Regions from separate parts of the Microseira sp. BLCC-F43 genome, predicted to be linked through region 1. Evidence: riboswitches for the same ligand, from Rfam matches in the RefSeq annotation. Region 1 holds a riboswitch; the other holds the start of a gene.
The links. Region 1 has a riboswitch for cobalamin ahead of ACE1CM_RS20635 (DUF4198 domain-containing protein). Riboswitches for the same ligand answer to the same signal wherever they lie in the genome.
Positions count from the first base shown of each region.

Region 2: linked by a shared signal. The riboswitch ahead of ACE1CM_RS44965 (HupE/UreJ family protein) and the one ahead of ACE1CM_RS20635 (DUF4198 domain-containing protein) in region 1 are both predicted to bind cobalamin.

Region 1 is NZ_JBHFNP010000147.1:25,994-42,604, forward strand. It holds gene ACE1CM_RS20625 (GTP-binding protein) at 1-346, opposite strand, end outside; gene ACE1CM_RS20630 (hypothetical protein) at 368-952, opposite strand; gene ACE1CM_RS20635 (DUF4198 domain-containing protein) at 1,356-2,192, opposite strand; cobalamin riboswitch at 2,490-2,639, opposite strand; gene thrS (threonine--tRNA ligase) at 2,800-4,668, opposite strand; gene ACE1CM_RS20645 (chlorophyll a/b binding light-harvesting protein) at 5,177-6,211, shown strand; gene ACE1CM_RS20650 (chlorophyll a/b binding light-harvesting protein) at 6,412-7,374, shown strand; gene ACE1CM_RS20655 (hypothetical protein) at 7,586-7,858, shown strand; gene ACE1CM_RS20660 (vanadium-dependent haloperoxidase) at 7,965-9,311, shown strand; gene ACE1CM_RS20665 (multicopper oxidase domain-containing protein) at 9,629-10,594, shown strand; gene ACE1CM_RS20670 (FecCD family ABC transporter permease) at 10,887-11,915, shown strand; gene ACE1CM_RS20675 (Uma2 family endonuclease) at 11,934-12,617, shown strand; gene ACE1CM_RS20680 (ABC transporter ATP-binding protein) at 12,617-13,393, shown strand; gene ACE1CM_RS20685 (ABC transporter substrate-binding protein) at 13,631-14,446, shown strand; gene ACE1CM_RS20690 (HMA2 domain-containing protein) at 14,826-15,740, shown strand; gene ACE1CM_RS20695 (heavy metal translocating P-type ATPase) at 15,741-16,611, shown strand, end outside.
Region 2 is NZ_JBHFNP010000343.1:3,230-19,840, reverse strand. It holds gene ACE1CM_RS45040 (type 1 glutamine amidotransferase) at 1-630, opposite strand, end outside; gene ACE1CM_RS45035 (MurT ligase domain-containing protein) at 775-2,118, opposite strand; gene ACE1CM_RS45030 (hypothetical protein) at 2,154-2,360, shown strand; gene ACE1CM_RS45025 (hypothetical protein) at 2,450-2,986, opposite strand; gene ACE1CM_RS45020 (L,D-transpeptidase) at 3,365-3,892, shown strand; gene ACE1CM_RS45015 (ABC transporter substrate-binding protein) at 3,916-4,980, opposite strand; gene ACE1CM_RS45010 (class I SAM-dependent DNA methyltransferase) at 5,206-5,778, opposite strand; gene ACE1CM_RS45005 (FAD-dependent oxidoreductase) at 5,970-6,305, opposite strand; gene ACE1CM_RS45000 (ABC transporter permease) at 6,277-7,104, opposite strand; gene ACE1CM_RS44995 (ABC transporter ATP-binding protein) at 7,111-7,908, opposite strand; gene ACE1CM_RS44990 (RNA-guided endonuclease InsQ/TnpB family protein) at 8,327-8,773, opposite strand; gene ACE1CM_RS44985 (hypothetical protein) at 8,727-9,449, opposite strand; gene ACE1CM_RS44980 (RibD family protein) at 9,638-10,408, opposite strand; partial or broken gene ACE1CM_RS44975 (GTP cyclohydrolase, FolE2/MptA family) at 10,424-11,323, opposite strand; gene ACE1CM_RS44970 (hypothetical protein) at 12,489-12,650, shown strand; cobalamin riboswitch at 12,656-12,915, shown strand; gene ACE1CM_RS44965 (HupE/UreJ family protein) at 12,932-13,576, shown strand; gene ACE1CM_RS44960 (DUF1636 domain-containing protein) at 13,608-13,985, shown strand; gene cobW (cobalamin biosynthesis protein CobW) at 14,066-15,100, shown strand; gene ACE1CM_RS44950 (GxxExxY protein) at 15,248-15,730, opposite strand; gene ACE1CM_RS44945 (FGGY-family carbohydrate kinase) at 16,062-16,611, shown strand, end outside.

The DNA of each region.
Region 1 (16,611 bases):
CGTGCCATGGGGATTGTTTTAATTCTGGCGGTATTAGGGCAATGCGCTGATGGGGCAGATTTCCGATTATTTTATCAATTTCTGATAATTCTAGGTGAAATCCAATCTCAATATAGGCAGAATATCCCATTGCTAATAATTTGAGCAATTCCAATTCTTGCCCGTCGGTTAATGTTTTACAGTGGGGGAATTCGGCGGCAATAATGGTCTGGTCGATGGGGACGTTGCTATTACCGGGACTCAAGTAGACGATGGGGTTAGATGTATCGTCTAAATGTTGGCGAATCCAGGTAGTTTTTCCTGATCCGGGTGGGCCTGATATTAAAGCGATCGCAGATTGATTCATAAACTACATTCCTTGATTTCTCTAGACTTTCAGCCCCGGCGATCGCGCCACTAAAAACCCATGTCCTAAAGCCAAAGTAATTGTCCAAATTACTTCTTTGATCCACCGCAGACCTAGTATCGCTAAGGTGAAACTATGTTCGCCTCCCATCAACAACCCAACGAGCCAAATTAATCCCTCAAATATGATAAATCCCCCAACTAAAGCCACCCCAATCCAGAGGAAATGACCCCAGATTAGAGCTTGACTAAAATGGGGTCTACTTGTTGCAAGGATTGTTACTATTGTTGCTCCCAATCCCAGGATCAACCCCCAAGTAAAAGATTCGGTTGTCTGAGGATAATTGCGAAAGGTATACCCGAAAATCTGATTAACTAACCAAGCGATCGCTACTGTTTTGACTGCTTTTGTCGGGGTCAGGGTTACCCCTGCAATTGTGGCAAAACTGACCAGGGGCGGATGGGGATAAATCAAACTGCTGGCTGTTGCGATCGCAGTCAGCAAAACTACCCATAAACTACCCCTCTCAACCGCTTTCCAACCAGATGACCACTGCTTGAGTTTTGTCGCTCGCTTAGGTACAAGGGTAAATTTGGTATCATTCATGGCTAGCCGTTGTGATATTTTGTTGGATCTACCCTGAACAATAACTCGGTTTCAGACCCCGATTGGATGTTGGGCATTATCGATTCCTGGTTAATTTTACCTTATTTTTACGTCATTTTGATAACGATTATCATTATTATACATTATAGATGCCTTGATAAAACTTGTAGGACAAGTCCCGCCTGCCGATGACTGAATGACCAGGACGACGCCTGTCCGGCGTTATGCAGGACTACTTTTGTCAACCGTTGGTCAAATGGTTACACTGGCATGGCTACCCATCGTCAGATGAAAATTAGGCGATCGCCTGAAAAAATATAATGCTAATGGCTAATATTATCAGATTTTTATCATAAAATTAGCCATTAGCAATTTTCAAATTTTTATCAGCTTAAGAAGACCTTCAAGATGCCTTCTTGTGGATGGAACCTCGGTTGGCGATCGCCATTAAAGCTAACGCACCGATCCCTAACAAAGCAGAGGGTTCTGGAACCGATTTATTTTGTGCGCTTAATGTGGCGGCATAAGAAACTTTATCCGCTGCCGCATCGTTGTCTAACAAAAGCGAATAACTGGCTTCAATCGTCTGCAATCCATCTTGACCGATCGGCACAAAAGCAATTCCATCCTCATTAATCGTTAGCGTTTCTCCCAAATATTCCACTGTCGCATTTTTGGTCAAATTTCCCTGATACAAAACCTGAATGGGTAAAAATTCTCCCATTTTGACCTCAAAAGGATTTTTCAGCGCCATAATCTCCAGTGGCAGTTCAAAGGGTTTACTAAGTGCTTCAGACCAGTTATAAAGCGCCTTAGCGTACTTCACGTAATGACCCACTTCATAATTGGTGTTGTATTGTACGGCTTCGCTTTCCGAAACATTTTCATAGTCATTCTCCGACTTCTTGACCCAAAAACCATTGTCATAAAAGCCAGTAATTGCAGCAACATTTCCATTGGAAACGAGTGACATACCATCGGGTTTCTGTTTGAGCGAGTAAGGAACTAACTGTTTATTTGGGTCGTAAGCTGTCACGGTTTTGAGCTTGGTTGGTAACAGTGGCTCTAGTTCGTTTAACTCTGGATGACCAAATAGAAGGTTGTATTCTCCACCTTTATAGTCAAACCAGAGAACATGAGCTAATACAGGTTGAACCCACATCGGCAAAATTGCAGAAGCTGCCAACAAGCTTTTGAATAATGTTGTAGCAATCTGGCTTTTATTCGGTGATAAATTCATTGGTGAAATTCCTTGTTCTTGGCAAAAATGAACGGTTTACATCATGATGAAGGAACAAAAATATTCCGCCCCCTTGCTATTTCCAGCTTTTTCATGCCCAATATGCATGGGTTTAACTGGTGCGTAGCTTAGAAAAATAGCCTGGTTAAATCTATCCTGTTACCTCTTTGGTATACGAGGATATCCTGTTAGTAGTTGTGTGGTTATCGAGCAACACACATACACAGAAACCAGGTTTGTTGGGCTATTGAGTGAGTAGGTCTCAAATCTAGCTCCTTTCCCGTGCGACGCAGGAAGTAAGGGGTTAAAAAAGCGGGTAGGCATTCTGGCTCACGGAAATTAATGATTCGTATCATGTCTTTCCGCTGACAGTTGCGGCACAGCGCCGGACTTAGACCGGACTTTCCCTACACCGTTTTATCTGTAACTTATATTAGTTGACTTGACAAAATATGTAAATTAAGAAACTATTAAAGCCTGTTATACGTATTAGTTGATAATTATTATGATATGATTTAAGCTGCTCTAAAACAAGGGGTAGAAATTAGGCGTCGGTTCAGTTTTTTCGATGCAAAATGCCCCCTACCCCCTTGTTCTGGAAATAACGTCACATTAACGTTTTCTGCTGAATGGCCTCCTGTAAACTTTGTTCTAGCTCAGAAAGTGTCAGCGTTCCCAACTCTCCCGCTTTTCTGGTTCGCACGCTCAAGCTTTGATTTTCTACTTCCCGCTTACCGACAATTGCACTTACAGGAATCTTCTCTAATTCTGCGTTGCGAATTTGCCTCGATAAACGTTCTCCACTCGTATCAATTTCAACGCGATACCCCGCTTTTTTAAGTGTAGCAGCCACAGATTCGGCATACTCCCTTTGACCATCGCTGACGGGTAAAAGGCGTATCTGCACGGGTGCTAACCACAGGGGAAAATCCCCCGCGTAGTTTTCAATCAAAATGCCAAAAAACCGCTCCAAAGATCCAAAAATTGCCCGGTGAATCATAATCGGTTGTTGGCGACTGCCGTCGGCAGCAACATATTCGATTTTGAATCTTTCTGGTAGGTTAAAATCTACCTGGATTGTCGAACACTGCCACAAGCGCCCGATGGCATCTTGAATTTTCAGATCGATTTTGGGGCCGTAAAATGCACCGCCACCATCATCGATTACATAAGGCCAACCTTTTCTATTCAAGGCTTGAATTAAAGCCTGGGTTGCCAATTCCCATCCGGCATCCGTACCGACAGATTTAGCCGGACGAGTGGAAAGATTCACCTGATAATTCTTAAACCCAAAATCGGTTAAGAATTTTTCGGTCAAATCCAGCACTCCCAGAATTTCATCGGCGATTTGTTCGGGTAAGCAGAAGATGTGCGCGTCATCTTGGGTGAATCCCCGCACGCGCATTAATCCGTGCAAAACTCCAGAACGTTCGTAACGATAAACCGTGCCTAATTCTGCCCACCGCAAGGGTAATTCTCGGTAAGAATGCAGGTCATTTTTGTAGGTGAGGACGTGAAAAGGACAGTTCATCGGCTTGAGTTGATAAGCCTGTTCTTCGATATTCATCGAGTCAAACATATTTTCGCGATAAAAATCGCAGTGACCCGATGTTTTCCATAATTCCAGATTGGCGATGTGGGGCGTGTACAGTAGTTCGTAACCTGCTTCTAAGTGCGCTTTCCGCCAGTAATCTTCGATTAAATAGCGGATTTTTGCGCCGCGAGGATGCCAGAAAACTAAACCGCCACCAGCATCTTCTTGAATGCTAAACAGTTTGAGTTCTTGCCCTAATTTACGATGGTCGCGGCGTTTGGCTTCTTCTTTTTGTTGCAGGTAAACTTGCAGTTGTTCTGGGGTTTCCCACGCGGTGCCGTAGATGCGTTGTAGTTGCGCTTTGGTTTCATCGCCGCGCCAATATGCACCCGCGACGCTTTCTAAGGCAAAGGCATCGGGATTGATTTCGCCGGTGAAGTTTAAATGCGGCCCCGCGCACAAATCCCACCAAAATTCATCTGGTTCAATTGTGGCAGTTTCAATTAATGAAGGTTCGGGTTTTTCTGCTTTTTTCCACCTGCCGCTATCCGGATTTCCCATAAAATAACGAGTAATTATCTCGCCTTCTGGAATGCTGTCTAGTATCTCTAGTTTGTAAGGTTCTCCTAACTGTTCTATTTCGGCTTTGATTTGTTCTCGCTCTACTTCTTCTCGAATTATCGGCAAATTGGCTTGAATAATTCGCCGCATTTCGGTTTCGATTTTACCCAAATCTTCCATGGTAAATGATTCTTTGCGGTCAAAGTCGTAATAAAAGCCATTGTCCACCACTGGCCCAATTGTCACTTTGGTTTCTGGAAATAGCTTTTGCACTGCCATTGCGAGTATGTGGGCGCAAGTGTGGCGAATTCGCAGCAGTTTTTCCTCATCGCTTTGGTTGGGGTTGTGACTCGATTGGGGTTTGGGTGGGGAACTGACCATATAACAAAAAGTGATAATGATTCTTATTGTATCAAAGAAGCGATCGCTCCAGCCTTGGGAAACAATATCGCTTTCCCGCCAGCTTATGTATTATATTGTAGTATTAAAAGACAAAGCGTGCAATGTGCATTAGACCTCAAAGGCGGGCAGAATGCCCACCCCACAAGAGTTACTGGTTCTCGATCGCGATCGCACCCGTTCCTACTAGGCGGGATTAGTTGATAATTAATTGCATTTATTAAACCTAAAATTAATAATTGTTGCGGCTAGTTGACAAGCGTTCGCTCGACAGATATGCAGCAAAAATCAAGAAACGATGATAAATAGCTCTAGTCAGATGGCGATCAAACCGCAAAAACTTATTGACAATCTTACGCAACTAGATTAAATTGATGAGAATATTTAGCAAGAAGGCTGTTAAGGGACTGAGCGAGCGATATGCCTCCGGCACGCTGCGCGAACGCAAGGCAGGAAAAACAGCCAAGAAAATCGCAAGGAGACGGACTCAATGCAAACTTACGACAAGACAGAAGTTAAATATGCCTGGTGGGCTGGAAACGCCCGCTTTGCGAATTTATCCGGCTTATTCATCTCAGCACACGTAGGGCAGGCAGCGCTGATTACGCTTTGGGCAGGCGCATTTACGCTGTTTGAAATCTCTCGGTATTCACCCGATTTACCGATGGGAGAACAGGGGCTAATTTTACTGCCCCACTTGGCAACATTGGGATTTGGTGTGGGAAAAAACGGTCAAGTATTGGATACTTATCCCTTTTTTGTTGTGGGAGTTTTGCACCTAATCTCATCCGCTGTTTTGGGTGCTGGCGCTCTTTTCCATACCTTTAAAGCGCCGGAAAACTTGAAAGACGCAAAGGGGCAGGCCAAGAAATTCCACTTTGAATGGAATGATTACAAACAGTTGGGAATAATCTTGGGACATCACCTACTTTTCTTAGGAGCAGGTGCGCTGTTACTGGCTGCTAAAGCGATGTATTTTGGCGGACTCTATGACTCGACAATTGGGGATGTGCGCTTAGTAACAAATCCCACGCTTGACCCATTAGTAATCTATGGCTATCAGACCCATTTTGCCAGCGTTAACAGCTTAGAAGATTTAGTTGGCGGTCACATTTACGTAGGCGCAATTCTGATTGCAGGCGGTATTTGGCACATCGTCAAAGAGCCTTTACCTTGGGCGAAAAAGCTCTTAATCTTCTCTGGGGAAGCAATTCTTTCCTATTCTTTAGGCGGTATTGCTTTGGCAGGATTTGTTGCCGCTTATTTTTGTGCAGTCAACACGTTAGCTTATCCTGTAGAATTTTACGGGCCAGCTTTAGAAGTGAAGCTGGGCGTAACTCCTTATTTTGCCGACACCGTACAGTTACCGAATGGTGATCATACGGCTCGTTGTTGGTTGGCAAATACCCATTTCTTCTTAGCTTTCTTCTTCCTGCAAGGTCATCTCTGGCACGCTTTACGCGCGATTGGCTTTGACTTTAAGCGCGTTGAAAATGCCTTGAATACCGTCGGCAGCGATTTGTAAAACAGTTTTTCATCGGTGGCGATGCAGTTGTAGGGGCACGGCAGTAAAAAACCTTCCAGTTAGCGGCAAAGCTGATTGATGCCTTTGTAGGGGCACGGCAGTAAAAAACCTTCCAGTTAGCGGCAAAGCTGATTGATGCCGTGCCCCTACACCAAAACAAAATTTTTTGACTTCATGACTCAAAAGGAAAGAACCGAACTGTGGAAATTTCTACTCGAAGAACGCTAGCCGACAATACAAATTTGACATGGTTGATTGGGAATGCCCGCTTGATTGATTTGTCGGGTCAATTATTGGGCGCTCATATTGCTCACGCGGGTTTAATTATGTTTTGGGCTGGCGCTACTGCGATATCAGAAGTGGCTCGCTTCGTGCCTGACAAACCGATGTACGATCAAGGACTAACTCTGCTACCTCACTTGGCGTCTTTAGGTTGGGGTGTGGGTGCAGGCGGTCAAGTTGTAGATACCTATCCCTATTTTGCGATTGGAATCTTGCATTTAGCCGCATCTGCTGTTTTAGGTGCTGGCGGGCTTTATCATGTTTTTCGCGGCCCTGCGATCTTAAAAAATGGGGTGGGACGAGTTACTAAGTTTCACTACGAATGGACTAACCCAAAACAGCTAAGTTTGATCTTGGGTCATCATTTGATTGTTTTGGGAATTGCTGCATTTTTATTCGTCCTCAAAGCAATGGTTTTTGGCGGAATTTACGACCCCGCTGTTGCCAATGTCCGCTTAATTACGAATCCCACTCTCAATCCCGTGACGATTTTTGGCTACCTATTTGGCATTGCAAATGGGGGTTGGACTCCCCTGGGAATGGCGAGTGTGAATAATTTAGAGGATGTTATCGGCGGTCACATTTGGATTGGAGCTTTGCTAATTGCTGGCGGGGCGTGGCACATTGTGAGTCAACCTTTTCCTTGGGTTAAGAAAGCGCTGATTATTAATGGAGATGCGCTGCTTTCTTACAGTTTGGGAGGTTTGGCTTTTATGGCTTTTGTTTCTGCCATCTTCGTGGGATATAACACGACTGTTTATCCGACAGAATTTTACGGTTTTGATCGGGATAATTTGGCAGTTAGTCAATTTTTCTTGGGTTTGTTGGCGCTTGGGGGACATCTGTGGCACGCTTACCGCGCCCGTTTAAAGTCAGCATAAATTGGTAATTGATAATTGGTAATTGGTAATTGCCCTAACTACGCCATCGTAATTCTGATGCAACCGGAAATGATCTAAAATCCGCCCGTATGCCGGTAATACCAAATCCGTTTCCATTACCCTATTTATCCCGCACCCTTGGTGGGTGCGGCTAAACAAACAAAGACCGCCTGCGCGTTCTCTAAAAATAAAATTAACTCAGGATCTGGAAATGATAGCTGTAATTTACGTTGTCTGTGCTTGGACTATCACGGTTTTATTTGTTTGGAATTTTCTGATATCGCTGCAAAAAGGTATGTCTTATGTTAAGCGTCTCCATGAAATTCCTTGTGATGATTGCGAGTATTTTACTAACGATTATCGCCTCAAGTGTACGGTGCGTCCGATGACGGCTTGTTCAGAGGAAGCGATCGCTTGTCCTGACTTTGAACCTAAAACCGTTTATTGCAAGGCTTGCACCAAATCTTGCCATCAACTTAATTGAGAAATTAAGAGTTGTTGAAGAAATCAGGCTGCTTCGGTTTTGAGATTTACACTCGCTAAATGAAGTTATTGCTTAATATTTTCAACAACTCTATGCGGGGTTCATCATGAAACCTAACTCCGAAGGCTCAGTAGTTGGCATTTCTGTCAAAGCGATCGCAATAGGTACGATCGCAAGTTTAAGTTTTATTGCATGTAAATCGCAAAAAGTCGAGTTGCTGTCAGCGGTGCAACCTGGGGCAAACGCGCAAGCTGTAGCACCGGCGCAACAAGCAAAAGATGCGGTGATGGAATGGAATGCGATCGCTCTGTCAACAATCCGCACAGACAAGACATCGCCGCCGATGGCAGCGCATAACCTGGCGATGGTGCATGGGGCGGTGTATGATGCGGTGAATGGGATAGCACCAACCCACAAACCCTATCGCGTACAAGTGCAAGCGCCTGCTGGTGCATCAGAAGAAGCAGCAGCTATTGCCGCTGCACATCGAATGTTAGTTAATTTATACCCGCAACAAGCAGCTGGGTTAGATGCTGCCAAAAGCGAATCTTTAGCAAAAATAGCTGAAGGAAAATCTAAAACAGACGGCATCAAATTAGGGGAAACTGTTGCCGACCAAATATTTGCATGGCGACAAAATGATGGTAGCAATGCCGAAGTTGCTTATACGCCGGTAAATCAACCCGGTCATTGGCAACCCGTACCGCCGGAATTTAAGTCAGCTTCGATGCCGCATTGGAAGAATGTTAAACCCTTTGCGATGACGAAGGGAGATCAATTCCGCATTGCGAAGATGCCGAATTTAACGAGTGCTGAATATACGGCAGAATTTAATCAAACCAAAGAAATTGGCGCGAAAGATAGCACGACGCGGACGGCAGATCAGAGTGCGATCGCTAAATTCTGGTTAAATGGTTCCGGAACCCTAACACCCCCCGGACATTGGAACCAAATTGCTGCTGATGTTGCGATAAAACGGGGGCAGACTTTACAGCAAAATGCCCGTTTATTTGCCTTGCTAAATATCGCCCTCGCCGATGCCAGTATTATTGATGGCGATCAAAAATACACGTTTAATCGTTGGCGACCGATTACGGCAATTCAGCAAGCCGATAAAGACAATAATCCCCAAACAACCGCCGATGCAAACTGGACGCCTTTATTAAGTACTCCTTCTTCTCCTGCCTATGTATCGGGACACAGTACGTTTGGGGGTGCAGCCGATGCAGTTTTAACGGCATACTTTGGCGATCGAGTTAGTTTTACTGCGATCGCTGACCCTTCTGTAAATTTACCTCCTCGCTCTTTCAACAACTTTACTCAAGCAGCAGAAGAAGCGGGGATGAGTCGCATTTACGGCGGCGCTCATTGGATGTCTGATAATAAAGATGGGTTGACCGCTGGCAGGAATTTGGGTAAGTACGTTGTCCAAAACTTTTTGACTCCAAATTAGCTGCTAATTGCTCATCGCTAATTGTTAATTGTTCGATGCCATTAGCGATTAGCTATTAACAGCAATAAACATTGTATGGGCGAGTTTAACCTGGTTATATTTGAGGCAATGAAATATCTCGTTATATCATGTCCGGTAATAAAGGTTGTGTATGGTAGGGGCGGGTTTTACCAGCCATTGTTTGGAACCACGAGATATGTCGTTAAACCCGCCCCGGCTGCCGCTACCGATGCAACCGGACATGATATTAAGCCCGCCCCTACCACACAATCATTCTTGAAAACCATCCATCTTTTGCTGCATTAGCAATAAATTTCATGCATAAGCTTTCTTCATTACTAATTAAAAGACGCCGATTGATCCAACTAGGATTGGGAGGCGGAATCGCAGTTGCTGGCATCACTCTTGGTGACCCGATTTGGCGTAGGGTAAAGGCGAAAATTTTGCCACCTCCAAAACTGGTTTGGAACCCCTCGTCATCGCTGCGAGAATTTGAGTATGGCACGCTAAAACAAGAGAATGGGCGCCAGATTCGAGAATTTAAAATAACGTCTAAACCCACAGAAATTTTACTTGATGGGGCCTCGTTCACTACTTGGAGTTACAACGGGAGAGTTCCCGGCCCAACTTTGCGCGCCAATCAAGGCGATCGCATCAGGGTAATTTATACAAATCAGCATCAAGGTGAAGACCATTCGATCCATTTTCATGGGATTCATAAAGCACAAATGGATGGTATGGAACCCATTAGTTATGGAAAAACCACAGTTTATGAATTTGATGCTAAACCTTTTGGCGTTCATCTATATCACTGCCACGTAGGAGATATCGCTTATCATATCGGTCAGGGACTTTATGGCATGTTTATTATCGATCCGCCAGGAGGGCGCCCCCAGGCAGATGAAATCGCCATCACGATGTCAGGTTACGACACGAATGGGGATGGAAAAAATGAATTCGTCGTCTTCAATGGGTTTCCACAATATTACATGAAACATCCGATACCCGTTAAACAAAATCAACTGGTTCGGCTTTACCTTTTGAATATGATTGAATACGAATCACCCGTTACTTTTCACGTTCATGCCAATTTATTCCAGGTTTATCGAACGGGTAGTACGCTTCAGCCTACAGAAGCAACGGATGTAATTACGATGGGAACGGCAGAGCGACACATTCTTGAATTTTCCTACAGTGACCCAGGTATGTATATGTTCCATCCCCATCAAGATTGGGTGGCGCAAAAAGGTTGCGAGGGAATGTTCCACGTGCATCCTGCTTGATTGGTAATTGGTAATTGGTAATTGGTAATTGCTAATTGCTAATTGCTAATTGCTAATTGGGTAAATGCTCACCCCGTAAATACAACACTCGCAAAGGCAGATCTAGCAGTTTGTAGGGATATAAGACTGGCTGTGTCAACCAGAATGAATATTTATGATATGATGTCCGGTGGCAAAGGTTTTGTATAGTTTTTGATACTGTAGGGGCGGGTTTTACGAATCAATCTGTGGAACCAACAAATATTTCGTTAAACCCGCCCCGCCTGACGCTACCGATACAACCGGACATCATATGAGTTATTTTGATGAAAAAATGCCAGGACAAAAGCAAGCAACCGCCCTAAATTATCGAGTGTTACAGGCAGGTTTAATCCTGATAATAGCGTTGCTCGTAACCATTATTCTTTCGCTTTCTTTAGGTGCTGTACCGATGAGTGCGGCACAAATATGGCAAGCATTTCTGCATCAGGGAGATTCAATCAATCAAACTATTATTTGGGAACTGCGTTTACCTCGAATTGTAGCAGCATTAACTGTAGGGGCAGCATTGGGAATGTCGGGTGCCCTGTTGCAAGGATTGCTGCGAAATAGTTTGGCAGATCCGTTTATATTGGGAATATCGGCGGGGGCAGGTTTAGTTGCGATCGCTCTCTTCACGTTAGGAGTATTTCAAGCTTGGGTTCCCCTTTTTTCCTGGGTGGGCGCAATTCTAACATCGGCGATCGTTTATTTTTTAGGAAAAACGGCAACGGGAATATCTGTAGAACGCTTAATTTTAGGTGGGGTGGCGGTTAGTTCTTTATTTGGGGCGGTACAAACAACGTTGATATTATTAGCAGAAGATAGTCGCATCCAAGCCGCACTCAACTGGTTAATTGGCAGTTTAAACGGCAGAGGTTGGTCAGATATCCAAATTGCTGCGCCTTATATTAGCGTATCTTTGCTATTGGGATGCTTTTTAGCTCGTAGCGTCAATTTACTAGCTTTGGGGGATGATTTGGCAGTGGGATTGGGGGTATCTTTGATGCGATCGCGCTTATTAATTGGTGCCGTCGCTACCTTACTCGCCGCCAGTGCTGTCAGTATCGGCGGATTGATTGGTTTTGTAGGATTAGTTGTCCCCCACGGCGTGCGTTTATTAGTAGGAAATGATTACCGTTGGGTATTACCTTTGAGTGCAATTGGCGGTGCTTTGGTACTAACGCTGTCGGATTTACTTGCCCGGTTAGGTGCGGTAGAATTACCAGTAGGAACGATTACCGCTCTGCTAGGTTCTCCCTTATTTGTTTGGTTGTTGTATCGTCGGTCAGCAAAATTTTAGATTTGGGATTGAAACATTATGGCTATCAATTTTACTATTAATATCCCTCCTCTTGAAAGTGGCGATCGCTTGACTCGCGATGAATTTGAACGCCGCTATAATGCTGCATCTGATATCAGAAAAGCTGAATTAATCGAAGGAGTTGTATACGTGGCTTCCGCAGTTCGTGCAAATCTACATGGTGGACCTCATGGTGCCGTTATGGCTTGGTTAGGTGCTTATTGGATGGCTACACCTGGCGTTGAGTTGTATGATAACGCCACCGTTCTTCTGGATGAAGATAACGAACCTCAACCCGATGCTTTGTTACGCATTGAACCAGAGGTAGGCGGTAATTCTTCAGTTAACGAAGATGATTATATTGTAGGTGCGCCAGAATTAATTGTAGAAGTTGCCGCTAGCAGTGCTAGCTACGATCTCAATGACAAATTTAATGCTTACCAGCGCAATGGGGTAAGAGAATATATCGTCTGGCAAATTTATGAAAATCGACTCGATTGGTTTATTTTACAAAACGGTCAATACGTTTCTCTTCTACCAGATGATGCAGGGATTATTCGCTCTCAAGTATTCCCAGGTTTGTGGTTATCAGTCAATGCTTTACTACGACGCGATCGCGCAGAAATTTTAGCCTCTCTACAGGCAGGATTGCAAACAGCAGAACATCAAACTTTTGTCAATCAATTACAACCCCAGGAATAATGTTGCTAGAAATTGAAAAGTTAACTGGCGGTTACGGAGACATAGCGATCGCGCAAAACATCACCCTATCCATCCAAAGGGGTGAATGGTTGAGTTTGATCGGCGCTAACGGTTCCGGTAAATCTACTTTGCTAAAATTAATTAGTCGCATTCTCGCACCCCAGCAGGGAGTTGTTTTGCTCGATGGCAAAGCAATCCACTCCCAACCTGCCGCTATTGTGGCGCGGAAATTAGCGATTTTGCCCCAACAACAAACGATTCCCGAAGGATTAACCGTCAAGCAGTTAGTCAGTTTAGGACGTTCGCCCCATCAACCTTGGTGGCAGTGGGAATTGAGTCGAGAAGATGCCCAAAAAGTTGAAATTGCCATGCATCAAACTGGGATAGAAAAGTTTAGCGATCGCCTGGTAGAACAACTTTCGGGAGGCGAACGCCAACGAGCTTTTTTAGCCCTAGCTTTGGCGCAAAATCCCCAAGTTTTGCTGTTAGACGAACCAACGACTTATTTAGATATTTGCTACCAGTTGCAATTGCTCGAATTGCTCAAACAACTCAATCAACAAAACTTGACTATTATTACAGTATTGCACGAAATTAATTTAGCAGCCAGGTATAGCGATCGCATCGCCCTCCTACATGAGGGAAAACTTACTTGCGTCGGCACTCCAAAGCAAGTTTTAACTGCCGATAATTTAGCTCAAACTTTTGGCGTAGACGTTACAATTATAGAAACGCCTGTAGGATTGCAGATTTGTCCTTTATCTCCTAGATTTTGATTTAATATGCCCAAAAATTGGATGTTTTTAAAAGCCTGCACAAGCTACATCACCCGCCAGGGAAAATCCCGCAGCTTAAGCTTAAGTCCTCTAAAGAGGACTGTTAGCTTGATTTCAGTCCACTTTAGTGGACTTTTGTTATTAGTCCGGAAATTTATTTCCGGGCGGTTTTTACGAGTAGCTGTTATCTTCCTTCTAAGTCTAACATTTGTTGCTTGCTCAGTTACAAGCCAAAATTTGTCAAACCCAATTTCTTCGCCCGCCGCAACGGAAACAACCAATCGCGAATCTGCCCAAAAAGTTGTAGCGCTGACTCCTTTAACCGCCGATATTATTTATCAATTGGAACAAACAAAAATTGTCGGTGTTTCGGGCAGTAAAATCATCATTAATGACCCTAGGTTTAAGGGAATTAGTACCGTCAGCGGCGAACAAACACCCCCGAATTTAGAAAAAATTGTGGCGCTGAAACCAGATTTCGTAGTCGGGGCGGCGGGGTTTCACGATAAAACAATGGAGAAGTTGCAGCAGTTAGGAATCAAGACGCTACTAACGCAAGTAAAAAGCTGGAAAGCATTGGAAGAATTGACAGTGAATTTAGCGCGATCGATCAATGCCGCTCCCGAACCTTTACTCAAGCGCTACCAAACCTTTTTAGCCGACATTCCCAAGCGAGATTATTCTGCTCTAATCCTAGTTAGTCGCCAACCGATTTTATCTCCCAATCAAACCAGTTGGGCAGGCGATTTACTTGAGCAATTTAAGCTCAAAAACCTCACCTCTCAATTGCAAGGAAGTAGCCCCCTGCGGGGATACGTCACCCTTTCTTCAGAAAAGATTCTCCAAGCAAATCCAGAAGTTATCCTTTTAGTAGATACGGGAGATCAAATTTTAGATAAGTTTAAATCCGACTCATTTTGGAATCAACTCCAAGCCGTAAAAAACAATCGAGTTTACGTCTTTGACTATTATGGATTGGTCAATCCGGGTAGTATAGACAGCATCGAAAAAGCTTGTTCCCAACTCAAACAAATTCTAGCGACAAAAAGCTAGCACTGAAGTGCTATTTATTACCAACGCCTGAAAAGCAGGATATCGATCCTACAAGAAAAAGCTCTTGTGGGGTGGGCGTCTCGCCCGCCTATTCGATTGGTAAGGACCCAGACAAATCACCTTTGTTTCTATGAAAAAACGTCGGTTTAGCAACCAAAGATCTACGCAGAAACCCGGTTTCTACGATCGTCGCGCGTAAGTCCTATTCGTGTAACAAGTGAATCTATCTAGTGTTTACAAAAGCAATGGTTGAAGAAACCCGGTTTTTTTACGTAATTTATATAAATAAAATATGCAAATTTTAGATTTATTTAACAATTTCAGCGCCTCAGTCGTTATAAAATAAAAACCAATCAAGGTTAACTAAGGGTAAAAAAAAATGAACCCTCAAACAGCGCCAAATCCAACCAGCGATATTCAGGTAGTGCAAGCTAGTTCTGGATGCGTGCAACTGCACAGCAATAATCCCAGGGACTTGAGTTTAGCAATTTTAGCTCAACAATTAGGGCAGGAAGTGGGCGTTGAGGCGGTTAACCTAGATGTAAAAATGGGCAGTTTAAGTATCAATTTTGACGCCAATATTCTGCCTTTAGCGCAGATGTTAGCAATTCTCCAGCAGTTAGGAGTGAGCGACACATCGGTTAAAATAACGACGGATAAGCAAATTGGCGAGATTTTAAAAGAAAGTTTCTTGCTGCAAGCGCTGATTTCAATTGGAGTGGCGATGTTAGTGACGCGCAGTCTCAACCTCCAAGGCGCAAGGGCAGTGCTGGCTAATCTAATTGTAGGGAGTTTTGTTCATAAAGTATTTGAGGAATTAGAAACTAAATCGGAAGCCGCAATACCGCAAGAGGAAGTAGTTAACGAAACGCAACCAGAAATATCAGATAATTATCAGATAATTCATGCAGTTCCTGGCAGAGTTAGGTTTCGGGTTCCTTGGTTGGCGCAAGATTCGGAATATGCAAAGCGGGTGTACAATTTAATTTCAAAACACAGTCAAGTCAACGATATCCGCATTAATCCCAAAGCTGCCTCGATGGCGATCGCTTACACCCCCAGTAATATGTCAGATGGGCAAATGCGCCAGCATCTCGTCAATCTAATTCTCAACGAATTACCAACAGAAACATCTAGGGTTGACGAGACAGTCGAAACGGTTGTAAAAGCGCCAGTTGCAGCAAACTTACCCGAAGTATCCCCTGAATCGGAGAGCTTACCAAATAACGATAATCATTTACATAGATTTAAACCTGCCTTCGCCCTGGCTCTTTTTAAATCCATAACCAACTAAATGAGAGCAAAAATAGAGGGGGAAATAGTTATGGTGCTGGAAGAGAAATCGGACAAAGCGATCGCGGATTTAGTTAGCTATTCTAAAATTGCGTATAGCGTGGTTCATGCAGTTACGGGAAGGGTAAGATTTCGAGTACCGCTGTTGGCTAAAGATGCAGAATATGCCAATAGATTGCACAGGTTAATTCAGTTAGATACTCGCGTCACTGAAGTTAGGATTCAACGTCAAAGCGCTTCAATTGCTATCAGTTATAGAGTAAACGATCTAAACGATAGTGCGATGCGATCGCATCTAGCACGGCTGATTCAAACATCTGTAGGGACGGGTTTTACCGAGAATATTGCCATCCCCCAAACAACAGAATTAAACTCGCCCTCCGGCATAAATAGGAAGGTAGGGGCGGGTTTATCAGACATATCTGTAGGAAGCCAAAGATCGCAGAAAAACCCGCCCCTACAAACTCAAAAATCAGAAAACAGCGATTGGAATGAACTAAAATTACCGGCTTTTGCCACAATTTTAGCTTTACTGGGATTGAGATTTCCTATTCCCAAACCTTTGATTGCAGGAACTTTAGCAGCGGCAGCGTTTCCAGTAGCAAAACGCGCTTATAACAGCCTTGCAGTCGAACGGCGATTAAATATAGATTGCCTGGATATGATGGCGCTTAGCCTCTCTTCATTGCAGGGGAATTTAGTCACGCCAGCGCTAGTCATGACCTTGCATGAAATTGGGGATATTATACGCGATCGCACGGCAAGAGTTTCCCACGACCATGCGGAAGACTTACTCAATTCTCTCGCCCATTATGCCTGGGTAGAACAAAGCGACGGACAGAAAAAACAAATTCCAGCCACTGAAGTCAAAC
Region 2 (16,611 bases), on a different contig from region 1:
TGGGCCGTGGGAATAAGTTGCTATAGCATTACGATAAAATGCCCCTTCTGTTCCATCTTCGCCGTTATTTCCATAACCGCTGATCGTTTTTCCTAGCGGTTCTACTTTACCTAAATAAGTTCTACCGCCATGATTTTCAAAGCCAATGATTACCGCCGGTTTGCCTAACATTGCTTGTAAATCTTTGGCTAAACGCGAAGCCGTCACTTCAAAAACTACATTGCCAATGCAGCGACGCGCATCTGGTCCCGGATGTTTGCTGACAAAATCTAATAATCCCAAACCTTCTATTTTTTGACCTAATGCCGGTTCGTAATAATGTCCCAACAATTGCGGTGCGCCGCAGGTAAAAACCCCTGGAGTTCCTGCTTCTATTTTCTGGCGCAGTGCTTCTGCTTTCGCTCCTTTTAAATCTCGCATGACTATTTCTTGCTGTCTGTCTTGCGCGCCGCCACCGACTAAGATATCCACTTTATGAATATCCTCGATAGTTGATTGTAAGTCCAGGGGTAATACTTGTACTTGAATTCCCCGCCATTTGGCGCGTTGCTGCAAGCAGATGGCATTGCCGCGATCGCCGTAGGTACTCATCAGGGTAGGATATAACCAGCCAATTGTTAGTTCAGTCATAGGAATTGCAGATTTTAGATTGAAGAATTGCAGATTGATTTGAATGTTGTGTAGGGGCGGGTTTTACCAACCATCTATGCCAATAATCGACAATTATTATAAACCCGCCCCTCGCGAGTTGTTCGCCAATTACCAATTACCAATTCATAAAATCTTTCTACCTGTTAGCAATCCTCGCACTTCTAACATGGCTGAATAGGTGGGGAGAATGTGCAGGGTTTCGCCTGCGGGAGTGCATTCTAAGGCGGTTGTAATGGCTTCCTGCAAGTCTTCTTTGATAATTAGGTTAAATTTTTCATTTTCGTCGGTTTGGCTGTAGCGCAGGCGTAGAGCCATGTCGTAGACGCGATCGCCACTCACGATAATCGTTCCTCCCGACGCTACTAATTTTTCCGTATCTACGTCCCAAATCCACGATACATCTGTGCCATCGGGGGTGCGATCGTTGAGTACTACTAAACTTGTCGATGCTTTTCCGGCAAGTTTTATTTGATTCACGGCGCGGATGGTTTCGTTCATGCCTACGGGATTTTTTGATAATAAAATTCTGACGTGTTTTCCGGCGACTTCTAATTCTTCTGCGCGTCCAAATGCGGCTTGGAAGTTTTTAATTGTATCGAGGATTGTACTTTCATCAATCCCGATTTCTTGGGCGGCTAATACGGCTGCGAGGGTGTTGTATTTATTGTAAAGTCCGATGAGAATTTGAGGCCATTGGGTGCTATTAATCGATACTTTACTCTTGCTAAACCCGCAACTGGGACAGTGAAAATCGCCCAAATGGGAGAGATAAACGCCTTGATAATCTAACGAATGACCGCATCGGGGACAGTAAATTGAGTCAACGGCGTGGGGAATTTCGTCTAGATATTGGTCGGGTTCGCTTAAACCAAAGTATAAGATTCGTTGGGGTAAATGCTGACCCAGGTGGGAAAGCGTGGGGTCATCGGCGTTGATGATGATAGCGGTGTCTGGGGAAAGGGGTGCGATCGCGTCCATCCACCGTTGACTAATTGTATCGACTTCCCCGTAACGATCCAACTGGTCGCGAAACAAATTCAAACACAAAATATACTTTGGCTGGATTTGCGGCAGCACTTTCGGCAGGATATTTTCATCGATTTCCAGAATCGCGTAATCGGCGTTCAGTTTACCCGCCAAATTGGTATTTTCCAGCAACGCCGCAATTAACCCATTGACTAAATTCGCACCCGTGGCGTTGTGTACGACCCGCCAACCTTTGCGTTCCAGCATCGTGCGTAATAGCAGCGATGTAGTGGTTTTCCCATTCGTCCCGGCAATTAAAATTGTGCCGTACTTTACCTGACGCGCCAGCAGGGACAAAATTTTTGGTTGAATGCGACGCGCAATTGCTCCCGGTAAAACGCTCGCAGCACCCAGGCGCAGCAAGCGTACTAGGGATGTAATGGTACGTGCAGCTGTTACTGCAAGGCTTAATCGTAGTTTGTCTACCAGTTGAATCGCCACGCTGAAGTCCTTTGAGAATGGGCAAGAGGGCAAGGTTGCTTCACTTTGATACTATACAACTAAAAATTGGACTTCTGGCAAGAATAGCAGCAGATGGGCAGAATGCTCATCCCACAACTGATATTTTTCTAGTCAGGTCAGCAGATGGGCAGAATGCTCATCCCACAACTGATATTTTTCTAGTCAGGTCAGCAGATGGGCAGAATGCTCATCCCACAACTGATATTTTTCTAGTCAGGTAGGTGTCCCGCCTGCCCAAGAATATAAAATAATGCCGCCTACAGAAGTGGCGGCATTATCTCTGTTGCAGATATCTGTGAAAACAATAATCTTACCAGAGCGCTCTGATGGGACGGCGCGGTAGAGGTTCCACTTCTGTTGTCTGTTCCACCGGCTCAATTCTAACGGGTGCGGGTTGCACAGGTGCCCGTCTGACAGGTGCTGGTCTTTCTTGCGGGGGTGGTAACACGATGCGCCTGGGTGTGCGTTCGATCTGAGTTGTCGTTTCCTCAATCCGCGTCACTCTGGCGACTGTAACTGCTTCTACTGGGGGAGCGAGGGAAACTATTCTACGCCCGTCTACCATTCTGACGAGAATTTTCATACCGGGGACTAAACCGAGTCGTCCCTGTTCCAATCGAGTTAAGCCGATTTCTTTGGTGTCGCCGTTGGGTAGTTCCAGGGTTACGATGTTGCCAACGATACTTCTGATTGTTCCGGTGTAAGAGTTGGAGTTGGATGCTACAGCTACTCGATTGTCTTGGAGGCGATCGCTCATTTCAGTGGCGATCGCTGGACTTGATGCTATCGCTCCTAACGCCACCACGAGAGCCGTCCCCGTCAATATTTTCACATTTTGAAGACGCATTTTAACCTCACTTTGAGATCGTTTGCCGACTATACCTAGCTCTTGCTTCGCAAAGCTTTTTCTCTTGCCTTTGTTTCTCCCAAATTCTAACTCTCACCTTTTTGGCGCTAACTCCACCTATAGGCATGAGTTGTTTGGATTATCACAGGTTTGCAAGCTCTGCTGTATAGTCGCTGACAAAACAAGTCTGTTTTTCAGACTCAGCTACAATATAGCTGTTTCTACTGAGGAAAGTTTAGGTAAAAATACTACAATAGGAACGAGTTTCAATACGGAACCGATAAAAATTATCAATATGTCAATCTATCCGTAATGGTGCGAGGAAAATCGATAGCTGGAAACATGAAACTTCTTGGTTTGAGTGTAATAATTTTAACAATGTCAGTAGCGGGGCTGCCTGCTGTTGCTGCTGCTGTGACTGAAGCTATTGAACTAAAACCGCACATGGAAGCGCCTCCTGTTGGACAACCCCCAGTAGCGCCTAATACAGAGCAATCCGCTCCGGTCAATCCCGCTGTTGAGATTGGTTTAGTCATAAAATTGAGAGAGCGGCGGGTTTATGTATATCGAGGCGATCGCGTGGAAACCAGTTACCCGATTGCCATTGGCAAAGCAGGTTGGGAAACTCCCACCGGCACGTTTAAAATTTTGCACATGGAACGCGATCCCTATTGGGAGCATCCTTTGAATGGACAGGTTATCCCTCCAGGGCCGAATAATCCATTAGGCAGGAGATGGATTGCGTTTTGGACTGACGGCAAAAATTTTATTGGATTTCACGGTACCCCCAATGAGCGCCTGATCGGACAAGCAGTTTCCCACGGTTGCATCCGAATGCGAAATCGAGATGTCGAGGCGTTATACGAGCAAGTAACCGTAGGGACACCTGTGATCGTACAGCGATGAGTTATATCGCTTCCGTTTACATATTACTTCTGATAGTAGCCTACTCCTTTATTCACAAATTGCAAGGAGAAGGCATTTTTGTAGTTCACGTTAGGTTTGAAAACTCCTACACTAACCATGCTGTCAAAGAATGATTTCCATCGTTCCTCACTCATAGCTCCTATACCTTTTTTTTCCGCTTCAGGATAAAAGATGATTCCACTTTCTTTTAGCTGTTGAATACTGTAATCAAGTTCCTCATCCGTCATTTCCAGATTATATTTTTTAATCAGCTGATTCCCTGGTTGCGGATTTTCCAAGTAGCTATACCAACCTTTGATTGAAGCATCAACAAATCGCTGCACCAAATCAGGATTTTTTTCTACGAGTTCTTGTCGTGTCTCAATCGTACCTGCGTAGGTTTGATAGCCATAATCTGCTAATAAAAATACCAGGGGTTTAAACCCTCCCCGTTTTTCAATCACGAAAGGTTCAGATGTGATGTAACCTTGCTGTGCTGAATTTTTGTCAATTAAAAAGGGGCCAGGATTAGAGCTATAAGGACGTTTTTGCTCGTCAGTAAAACCGTATTTAGCTTTGAGCAGCGGCCAATAGGTAATATTAGCACTAGCAGAGACATAAATTGGTTTGCCTTTGAGGTCGGCAAGGGTTTTAGTCGCTGGGTTGGGATGGGCAATGATACATTGGGGGTCTTTCTGGTAGATTGCTGCGACTGTGATTTTCGGAATACCTTCTGCTACGGCGTTCACTGCGTCAATAGAATTACCCATGAAAAAATCTACCACACCCCCCATCAATAATTGACTCCCACTGGCAACTTGAGGGCTACCCATTTTGATAGTGACATCTAAACCATAGTCTTTATAAATACCTGTAGCAAGAGCCTGATAGAATCCGCCTTGTGATGGTTCTGCAATCCAATCTGTCCCTAATGTCACTTTATTCATCTGAGAACTGCTAGTTGATGGTTGCTTGTTGTTCCCACAAGCAGTCATGACGCTGCTACCAATCCAGATAGAACCGTATTGAATAAAACGGCGGCGACTCAGGCGATGAATTGCTGTTGATGAGGGTGATGGCGGATTCATAACAAAATCTAGTGCAATTTTTGGCTGGCTTATTGCGCTGACTAAATCGTCAAAAAACAACTATTTCTGACACTCAATCAAACTCATACTTGGATTCTCCAGTAAATCTTTCCATAACTCCTCGCCAAACTTTTGTATTCCTTCAGGGGAAACCATTGGTTTGTCCCAGTTAATTTCTTTAAATCCTACCTCCCGGAATGCCCATTCATAGTTTTCTTTACTGAGTTAATAGTCGTCTATGCTGATTTTCTCACCTTTAATATCGAAAACGTATACGGAAATAGGCGATCCTTCCTCAAGCGAGGAGTTAGTGCTTTTAGTACATCCATATTTTGTCACTCTTTCATAAGACTCTAGGGTCTGTTCCAGATTATTATTCAGGCATACGAAGCGACCGTTCGGTTTTAAATTCTCATATATTGTCTGGCACATTTCCCGCAGTTCTTCTTTCGTTTTGGCGTGATTTAGCGAAAAAGCTGCCCCCACTAAATCGAAACTACCTATTTTCCCCAACTCGCGCATATCTCCGACAATATATTCTATTCCCAGAGGTCTTCTTGCTTCTTCTTCTTTTGCCAATTCAATCATTTTTGAGGAAATATCTACGCCCACAACTCGCGCTGCACCTTCTTGTTTGAAAATTCTGCTGAATATGCCTTCTCCACAACCTACATCCAGGATTGATTTCCCTGTTATGTTGCCCAGTTTACTCAAGTATGTATATTTTTCTACATACACATATGCTACATTTTCTCGAATTTGCTTGTACTGTTCTGCTATTGGATCGTAGACTGCCATACTTGGTCTCAGTTACAGGTTCTTGTTGATTTTAAACACTATTATACTGCAAAAATCCCATGAATTTGGAGGATGATGCCATTGATATTTTTAATCATCAATTCATCAGGGAGCGCTTTGGGCGAGGGGTCACTTTGAAGATCGGGAATGCTGTCTGTTGTATTTTAGAATAATTTATTTCTGGGACTTCCCTAAACTCCACATAGTAAGTCCTCCTCCAAACTGCGTGCAGCAATTGCACCCTGAGCTACCGCAGTTGCGACGGAAGGAACTATGGTATTTGCCACATCTCCTGCAGCGTAAATGTGGGAAATTGATGTACGAAGATATTGATCTGTCGCGATATATCCTGCTTGAGTCAGTTTAATAGAACCAACTCCTCCCTCTTCAAAGAGTCGAATGATATCCTCTACATTCGGTGTATAGCCCATCCTAAAACATAGATGTTTGTTTGCGTAAGTCCTGTCGCATAAATTTGGAGGCTGATATGATGGAATATCAATCCTCAGGGCGAGCGCTACTTTCATGCCAGTGACGCAGGAGGAAATTAGACAGCAACATCAACACGGAAAAGATAATCACTCCCACAAAGGTTGTCATCAGCAAGGCAGCAAACATGCGAGGAATTTGCAGCTTGTAACCAGACATCAATATCTGATAAGCAAGTCCCGATCTGGCGCCACCCGTTCCCGCGACAAATTCTGCCACCACGGCGCCAATCAGGGCTAATCCGCCGGTAATTCTCACCCCTCCCAAAAAGTAAGGCATGGCAGAGGGTAGGCGTAAATACCATAAAGTTTGCCAGCGAGAGGCGTGATAAAGTCGAAACAGATCGCTCAAATTGCGATCGACACTATTTAATCCGAGGGTGGTATTAGAAATAATCGGAAACAGCGCCACAATCCAAGCACACAGCACCAGCGCTCCAAAGGTGTTATCTCTCAACCATATGATAATTAATGGCGCGATCGCCACAATCGGTGTAGTTTGTAAAATCACCGCATAGGGGAACAGACTTTTCTCAATCCATTTACTCTGAGCCATCAAAACCGCAATCAATACGCCTGAAACAACGGCGAGAATAAATGCCACAACTGTAATTTTTAGCGTAATCAACAGCGCCGGAAATAACTCGCCCCAATCGCGGATTAACGTTTGGAAAACTAGCAGCGGTCCAGGCAGCAGGTAAGGGGGTAAGTTTGTAACCCGAACGAATATATCCCAACTAACGAGTACCAAAATACCCACAACAACGGGTGCAATAATCTCAAAGACTCTCTCATCTTTGATTAACTCGATCCATTTTTCTCTGGCAGTTTTAGGCATGATTATTTAGAACCGATTACTCATTTCCACGCTGTATTCGGTGCCTTCTACTCCTGCTGTCAGGGAGCGAACGATAGTTTGACAGTAATTGGCATACAAGGACGACAGCCGAAATTCCTCGGTTCTGGGATAACCAGCAGCGATGGCGACATCTGCGATCGCGCGTCCTGGACGACTTGCCATCACAATCACCCGCTCAGACAAATAGACAGCCTCATAAATATTGTGCGTCACGAAAATGACCGTCCACCGTTTTTCCTGCCACAGGTCTAGCAAATCGCGGTTGAGCTTGCTGCGGGTCATTTCGTCCAGCGCCCCAAATGGTTCATCCATCAGCAACACATCTGGTTTCGTCACCAATGACCGGGCGATGGACACCCGCATTTTCATCCCTCCTGATAGCTGTCGCGGATAGGCGCGCTCAAATCCTTTCAGTCCAACCAAGGCAATTGCCTCTTCAACTGCAATCTCAGCCTCCTGCTGAGATATTTTCATTAACTTTAATGGCAACCGAATATTCTCTGTCACGGTTGCCCAAGGCATGAGTGCTGCCTCTTGAAAAACGAACGCCCGATTGGGCAAGCCTGACTGACTGGGATTTTTTGCCCAGTGTATTTTACCATAACTTGGAGTGCTGAGTCCGGCAATCATCCGCAGCACTGTACTTTTGCCACACCCTGATGGCCCCACAATGCTGACAAACTGAGACTGGTTAATCGCAAGGCTCATATTTTCCAAAGCCACAAGACCATTGGGGTAAACCTTGCCGATGTTGTTCAGTGCAATCGCCAAAGAGGTAGCCATAATTGAATCGAGTTGTCCTCAGCGCTATTGACGTAATTTAATTATTGATAGATTTGGGTACCGATACAGAACTTACGCCAGGGCGTTGCCAGAAACCCGGTTTCGACCTCGATTTCTGGTTCCCTTTCCCAAGGATTTTGCGGAGCGCCCTTTGTTTCTTTGCGTAAGTCCTGGGATACTTTGTTCCCTAACAAATACATAAGTTAAACCACCAAATGTTGGTTTAACCAAAGCCGATCGAGCAATGCACGTAGGAAAATCCCACGCGCACCATTTAGCTCCCGGTTCATAAATTGCCCCTCGCTGGATTTGATAACTTTTGCCCCGCCTAAGTTTTGGCCGATTTCGCCGTGCCAGCTTTCAGTTTTGGCTCTGTAAGTCGTCAACTACCCCACCGTGAAGACGGTGGCGCTTGTCCCTAGCCGAGAGCTTCGGCTGAAACAATAGGCGGATTGACTGCCGCCCTGAGTTTAAGAAAGTCTCCACGAATATTGATCGCAGCATTATAATCCGCATGGCACTCATACCCGCACTTCTTACACCGAAATTCAGCCTGAGACGGGCGATTTCCTCGCTCGATATGTCCACATTGGCTGCATTTCTGCGAGGTATAGCGCGGGTCAACAAATCCCACATTTACACCTCTGGCTTCAGCTTTGTAGGTAACAAATGCTTGGAACTGAGCAAAGCTCCATCCATGCAATCGTCGTCTTTGAGCCTTCCTCGTCTTGGCTCGACCGCGAATGTTCGTGAGATCTTCAAAAACCAATGTTGCACCGGACTGAACAGACCGAACCAATCGCTTACTCAGCACATGGTCACAGTCTTTTCTGAAACGTTTCTGGCGACCAGACAGCTTTTTCAAGTGTCGTTTGGCGCTTTTCGTGCCAATAGAATTGCAGTCTTCGACGCAACTCAAATGTTCGATCTTCTATCTCCTTCCAATGGTCAGAACCATATTTACTTCCCTTGCTATCAACAGCCGGGGAAGCGATACCCAAATCCACGCCGACAACCTCATCCGTTGCCATTGTTTCAGGAGTTTCAATCTCCATCACGATGTGCAGCCACCATCGTCCTCTTCGGTCTTTGAGCAAGTCTGCACTGGTGTTCTTCCAGTTCAGATATTGCCGATAGTATTGAGCGATTTCAAAAGGCAGTTTCACCCGTCGATTGATGCTGAGAATCGATACCTCGCATCGGTCAAACCAAACCGTGTAAGACCGGGCATCGTACCGAATTGGACAACATTTCGAGGTTGGGCAACTGACTGTTTTGCCCTTCTTCTTCAGGCTTCTCGCCGATTTCAAAGCTTCCGTTGCTTTGACACGAGCAGCACAGACTAACTGAGACGCCAAGCCAGTCACAGCGCGATGGTCGTAGTAAGTTGCTTTGTGCAGTTCTACGCCATTTGCCAAGTCGTGTTCCCATCCATGCTTGCATACGGCATTAAACGACCAAGTGTATTGCTCAATCGTTTGAGACAGAGCCTTAGCCGTTTCGATGTCGGGTTGAAGCTGGATGCGAATCGTTCTTTGCATACGGATATACTACCATCATATAGAACCGGAGTTATCTGTAAATTGCCAAGATTGTGTGTTGATTTCGGCGGCATCGAGCCGCCGAAATCAACGCTCCTATCCCTCCCCGCCGTGTAGACGGACGGGGTATCTCGGAGGTTTAGATGAAAGTTCTGATTCCCGGATCTAGTGCCACGACGCGACCTTGGTTATCGGTCTTGCGTTGTGGCACATCTTGCGGCACTGTCAAAATTTCCTCGCTGTATGCGATAGTGCAGAAAAACCTCCTGTTCAATTTTTTCCACACTTAATAACTCTAGACGCGGCAGCGTTTGAGATAGAAATCCTTCCCCATCAACTGGAGTAGGTGCTGTTGCACCTCCAAAAATAAACGGACAAACAGTTAACCAAAACTCATCAATTAGGTCTGCTGCCAATAATGATGCAACCAGCGTGCCCCCGCCCATTACGTTGAGGTACTTTATATTCAGGCTGGCTAATTGCTGAAACGCTCGTACCCAATCAATCTTTCCGGTTTCTGTTTCTGCTAACAAGATGCGATCGAATTCTGAACGCCCTTGCCAGTTTTTAGCACCGACGCTAGTTGCGATCAGCCATCGCTCTACAGGCTGCTGAAAGAATTTTAATTGGGGATTAATAGCACCGCTACCAGAGCCAATAATTTGTATCGGTTGCGGTGCCATTCCCTGATTTTGCCGTTGTTCGAGCAGGATCGGATCGAATACTCTTTCTGCCGTTCCATCTGCGCGAAGGGTTCCCCCACCAAACAAAAGAGCATCTGCTTTAGCAACCTGCATCTCCAGATGTCTTTTATCCGCAGCCGATCCGAAACCAGCAGCAGACCGGACTACATCGGAAATTTTTCCATCCGCACTCATGGCTAAGACCACCGTTGTATATGGGCGGTCAGGCTTTAAAGGTATACCTTTATTCGTGCTATCCTGTAATTCCAACGGCATTACTTTGTCGGTGTGCTATTCCTGAACCAAATTTTCCACAGACTCTACTAGCTCAGCCTGGATATCAAAGTCGTGGATAGACTCCATACTCTCGGAAAAAACTCGAATAGAGCTTTGCTGAAAGTCATCTTTGATCGCCTCGCCTACTTTAACGGCAACTTCCCTGACAACATCTTCAATGAATTGAGGTTTTTTGTGCGATCGATAAACCATCAGCAACTCGTATTCTCTCGGCAGCGTGTTTTGTACTCTGACGAGCGCCTGATCGATTGCTTCCAATAAACGCTTAATGGGAATGGTCTTACCAACAGGCAAATTCAGCACCTCAATCGTGGTTCTACACCGTTGAGAATGAGTGATGAATGGTTAAAATACGCTGTCTTGAACGAAGTTCCCTGCTACTTTTAAGGTATGCTTAAAGGTGCTTTGCACGCAAGGGCACGCAGTAATATTTGCAACAGTTATTCCGGCGCTTTGGCTGTAACTACTTCCTTGTTTCGTGTGAATGGTTGTTGATAACCCTAAATGTTCCAGGGAAACTTTGTCCTTTTCTTCTTTCCATCCTTTGACATTTTCTAGATAAGGAAACTTAGTTTCAACCTTAACTTGAGAGCTGCCTTGATACTCATATTTAGTTAGCATATCAGCCACATTCAGCCCATATTGTTGCAAGCTTTCATAGGTATTTTGTGTTGATTTCGCTATGATATCGCCAATTCTGGACATGTGAATTCCGCGCTTGAAGTAGGGAACTTCTGTGCTGGCTTCTAACGAACAGAAAACCTGAAAAACTTGCTCGGAACCAAACGGATCTAAAAGTTTCACGGGTATATTTTCTCGGCGAACCCCAGCATAATTGATGTTGAACCCATATTTTGGTTCCTGCTCTGGTATATCATCGCCGCAGCGATCCATATCTTCGATTACCTCAGCTGCTGACACACCAAACACCTCCGAAAAATCCGGTAGGTTTCTTTCGTATCGCGGTAATTCAAACTGTTGCATGGCTTGTCTTCTATTGTGTAAGCACCTTTTGCCATTCGCCAAGGATCGCACATTTCTATCTACTGGCTTGGCTCAGCGAGCGCTACAGTAGGATTCAGGTGCTATCGCCAGAGCGAGATCACAAATTTTAAAATATTAAATATTACAACAAACACAAAACATTTGTCAAGCGCTTTTCATCCAAAAAATCTATACTACTAAAAAGTGGGAATAATAGGAAAAATAAGTCGCTATGGTTAATTCTTTTAAACCTTTGCCGATTTCCCTTAAATTGAGATTGCAGGGATGATTTTTTTGTTGTATAACTTATTGATACTTTTGAGCGGGCGTCCGTTAATCAGTAGCGGGACAAATCCTTTCTGAGTTGAAGTCAATCGCTGCTATCCCTGCCCCTGACGAATGGGGGGACTCTGGTTGCTGATAAATCACCTCGATTGCATAACAATCCCATTGCGGCACTACCCTCACCTGTCTCACCAGGGAACCACTGACACATTTTTTGATTGAGGGCCGTTTTAGATCGAGCATGACTGGTATAAACTAATAGGTTACCTCCTTTATTTTTGTGCTTGTACTTTGGTAAAGATGGCCTGCCCGTAAATGATTGGGGATGTTTTTTATATTCATTTATTGCCGCAAAAAAAGATTTCCAGCCGGTTTAGTACCATTAAAATCTGCTGGCTTACTTTGGCTGGTAATGCTTTGTAAGTGGCATGGTATTTGAGTAGGTTATAGATTGAAGGGTAGTTCAAATACCCCCAGCCATAAATAAAGTTTTGCCGGATAATGTAGTTAGCTGCATTATACAGGTTCTTGGAGGCAAAGCACAATGCATTTAGCCGTTCAAAAAACTTACGCTCGCGTTCGATGATGTGCCTTTGCCAAGCAACAATTGCAGCAATTAGTTTGTTTAGATGGTTTGACTCAAGTCGCCAATCGCCGCCGTTTTGACGAATATCTTGACAAAGAGTGTAGTTTATGATGAGAAAACAACAGCCGCTGTAGTTGATTGTCTGGGATGTGAATTGGGCAAAAGCAGAAGGACGCGATCGCTACATAGTTCAGCAATTAACCGATGACTGTTTGTCAAGCGACAAGGTTTGCGGTAGAATACCAGGGCTTACGCCAAGAAACCCGGTTTCTGCGAAAAATCGTTGGTTTGGCAACCAGAGATATGCCGACCGCACGCTGGGCGAACGACAATCAAAACCGGCTTTCTGGCAACGCCGTGGCGTAAGTCCTGAATACGCAAGCCTTGTCGGTTCTGGCGAGGATCAGCCGCCAGAGGTAACGGGGAAAGTCTGGTGCAAGTCCGACACTGTCCCGCAACTGTAAATCGATTTTGGATTGGGTAATGGGTAATCGGTAATGGGTAATCGCGTTCCCAGACTCTGTCGTGGTCACGAGGAAAAAACAATTACCAATTAGCAATTAGCAATTAGCAATTACCAATTACCAAAATCGAGTAAGTCAGGATGCCCGCCGACGTTGGATAAATAAATCTGCGAGGTACAGATCGTGTCAAAAATAGAAGTTTCGCGTCAGCAGTCCCAGGTAGGATTTTTGGTATGTATAGGACTTTTGAGTGCAGCTGGGCCTGCGATCGCTCACCACGCCCTTGATGGTAAAATACCCAGCAATTTCTTTGAAGGTTTTGTTTCCGGATTAGCCCACCCAATTATCGGTTTAGACCATTTTGCTTTTATTGTTGCCATTGGATTGCTGGCAGTTGGATTGTCGCGAGGCGCTTTAATTCCAGCAGGATTTATCTTGACAGCACTGGTAGGCACGGGAATTCACTTGCTGAAATTAGACTTACCAGGAGCTGAGATGATTATTGCGGGTTCTGCGATCGCTTTTGGCGTCATGCTATTCACCCAACAGCGTCCCAACTTCATGGCGCTGACAGCACTAGCCTCCGGCGCGGGGTTGTTTCACGGTTACGCTTACGGCGAATCCATCGTCGGCGCACAAATGACACCGCTACTTGCTTATTTGTTGGGTTTTAGCTTGATTCAGTACGCCATTTCTCTGCTTGCTCTTTTAATTGGCAACTGGACGATGAAGAAATTCACCCGCCCAACTTTCTCGCCCCTGCAATTCGCTGGCTTTGTCATCTGCTCAATCGGTACTGTTTTTCTCACTTCTTCGCTTTTGGGTTAATTGCATATTCCCCAGGACTATCAAATCAACAATGAAGACGCAACACATTCTATTTGTGTGTAAAACCTGTGCCACCGTTTGGCAAGATGGCAAACCACAAGGTAAAAGTGGCGGTGAGGAACTAATCGAAAATCTCAGCCAACTCCACCAAAATTGGGAATTACGAGATCGATTTCCCATTCAAGAAGTTGAGTGCATGAGCGCTTGCAGTCATGCTTGTGCTGTTTCATTCGCCGCCCCAGATAAATATACTTATCTGTTTGGGGATTTATCCCCCCAAAATAGCGCAGCCGCAATTCTAGAATGTGCCGCTCAATATTATGCAAAACCCAATGGTCTTTTGCCCTGGGCAGAACGACCAGAACCCCTAAAAAAAGGCGTAATCGCCCGCATCCCACCCCTCAATTAATTTAAGATGGCAGATTTGAGATTGAAGATTGAATTAAATCTTAAATCTGCCATCTAAAATCAGCAATTTTAGGAGCTTTTATGGCTGCAAAAATACCCGTTACTGTGATTACTGGCTTTCTCGGCAGCGGCAAAACAACTCTGATTCGCCAGCTATTGAAAAACAATCAAGGGCGTCGCATCGCCGTTCTAGTTAACGAATTTGGCGAATTGGGAATCGATGGCGAATTGCTGCGGTATTGCCAAGTTTGCGATGACGCTGAAGTGCCAAATACGAAGATTGTTGAACTCACGAATGGTTGTCTTTGTTGCACCGTTCAGGAAGAATTTCTCCCCACGATGCAACAGCTACTAGAAAGGCGAGAAAATTTAGATTGCATACTAATCGAAACATCCGGATTAGCATTGCCAAAACCTTTAATTCAAGCCTTTCGTTGGCCTGAAATTCGCACGGGTGCTACAGTAGATGGCGTAGTTACCGTAGTAGACTGCGAAGCCGTAGTATCTGGAACCCTGGCGGCGAATTTGGATGCTTTGGAAGCGCAAAGAAAAGCTGACCCCAATTTAGACCACGAAACGCCAATTGAGGAACTATTTGAAGACCAATTAGCTTGTGCTGATTTGGTGCTGTTGAGTAAAGTTGACCGAGTAGACGCTCAAACTCAAACTCAGGTGCAGAATTGGTTAAAACAGCAACTACCACCAGGAGTCAAAATTGTCCCTTGCGAAAGCGGTGAAATTAGCGCCGATGTTCTGTTAGGATTTAATGCAGCGGTTGAGGATAATTTAGACTCTCGTCCCAGTCACCACGATGAGGAAGAAGACCACGAACACGATGAGGATATTAATTCAGTTCACTTTATTTTAAACCGAGAGTTTGAGCCACAAGCGTTAGTCGATTCGCTGAAACAATTGGTGCAACAGCACGAAATTTACCGGGTTAAAGGGTTTGTTGCTGTTCCCCATAAACCAATGCGGTTAGTCTTGCAAGGAGTCGGTTCGCGCTTTGAGCATTTTTACGATCGTCTTTGGTTAGGAAACGAACCACGCGAAACTCGTTTGGTGCTGATAGGTCGCGCTTTGGATAAAAGTAAAATTGAATCGTCGTTGTGTTAATTTTTAGGTTTGTAGTAGCGCTTGATCGCTAAAAGTGGCACAACACTGATTTTGAACACGGATGCACGGATTAAATGGGGATTGTCATTTATAAGAATAAGACTAATGCTTGTATCCGTTTCCGATTCCTTGTCAGGTTGTGTCTTGCTAAAATGGCAGGTCTTCTGTTTGATTCCGCTTTTGCTCTTTCAGCCAATCAGGGACATAGATCCACTGATGGTTGTGGCGAAATTCTGTAGCAGGGGGTGAGGGAAATATGCGCCGAGTCCGAAGACTTCGTTCGCCAAAGTTCATTAATAGGCCAATTGGCAAACCTGTATGATTCAAGTATGTGATGACTTGTCCTAAATATTTTTGATGGACTGTGGCGAAGGCTTTAATTTCTAAAATGACTTTGTTTTCTATGATAAAGTCTGGTATGTAATAACCAAGTAAATTACCATTGTTATAAACGGGCAGTTTTTCTTGTGGGTCGAAGCTGATACCATTCTCGGTTAATGCCAGTTCGAGCGCTCGCTGGTATACTGCCTCTTTATAACCAGGCCCAAGTTGGCTGTGAACAGCCATCCCCACACCGATAATTCTATAGGTCAAATCTTCATGGGGGCCTTTAACTTTCTTGCCACTCATCTGTTCCCTCTGCTTGCTTTTTAGATAATCCTTTCCGGGATTGTGGCACAAGACCTATACAGCTGACATTGATATGAATACGGATACAAGGATGACGTGACTCAAAATCAATCGGTGCAGTACCACACGGATTCGGACACGGATACGCGGATCCAATATCCGTGAAAATCCCTGCATCCGTGTTCCAAATCCGTGTCGTTCGGTTTTTTGCTGGTGGTGAGGGATTGGTGTGGCTCTTTCTATACCTCAAGAATCTGATAATAGTGTAAGCATTAACCGAGTGGCGCTTCCCACTCTCTGCGACAACATCAATCCCGATCTATAATTACCCATGAACTTCTACCTTGGCATCGACTTCGGCACTTCTGGCGCAAGGGCAATAGTAATCGACTCTGAAGGTATTATCCAAGCAGAAGCGCAATATCCGTTTGCACAACCCAACCAGACCATTATCTGGCAGAATGCTTTATTTAACCTGCTAGGGCAAATTCCCCAGGAAATCCGAGGGGAAATCAAAGCGATCGCTCTCAATGGCACTTCTTCTACCGTCCTGTTGTGCGACAACTTTGGTAACCCCATTTCTGAACCTTTAATGTACAACGATGGACGGGGAATAGAAGTCATCGAAAAAGTCCGCGCGATCGCTCCTCCCAACCATACCGTAATCAGCGCCACTTCTAGCCTTGCAAAACTTTTCTGGCTAATCCAAAATGCCGATAATCTGCAAAATTGTTATTTCTTACATCAAGCAGACTGGTTAGCTTTTTTATTGCACGGAGGTTTGGGAGTTAGCGATTATCACAATGCATTAAAACTCGGTTACGATGTCGCAAATTTGTGCTATCCAGATTGGTTAGAAAATTTACCAGAACGTCATTTAT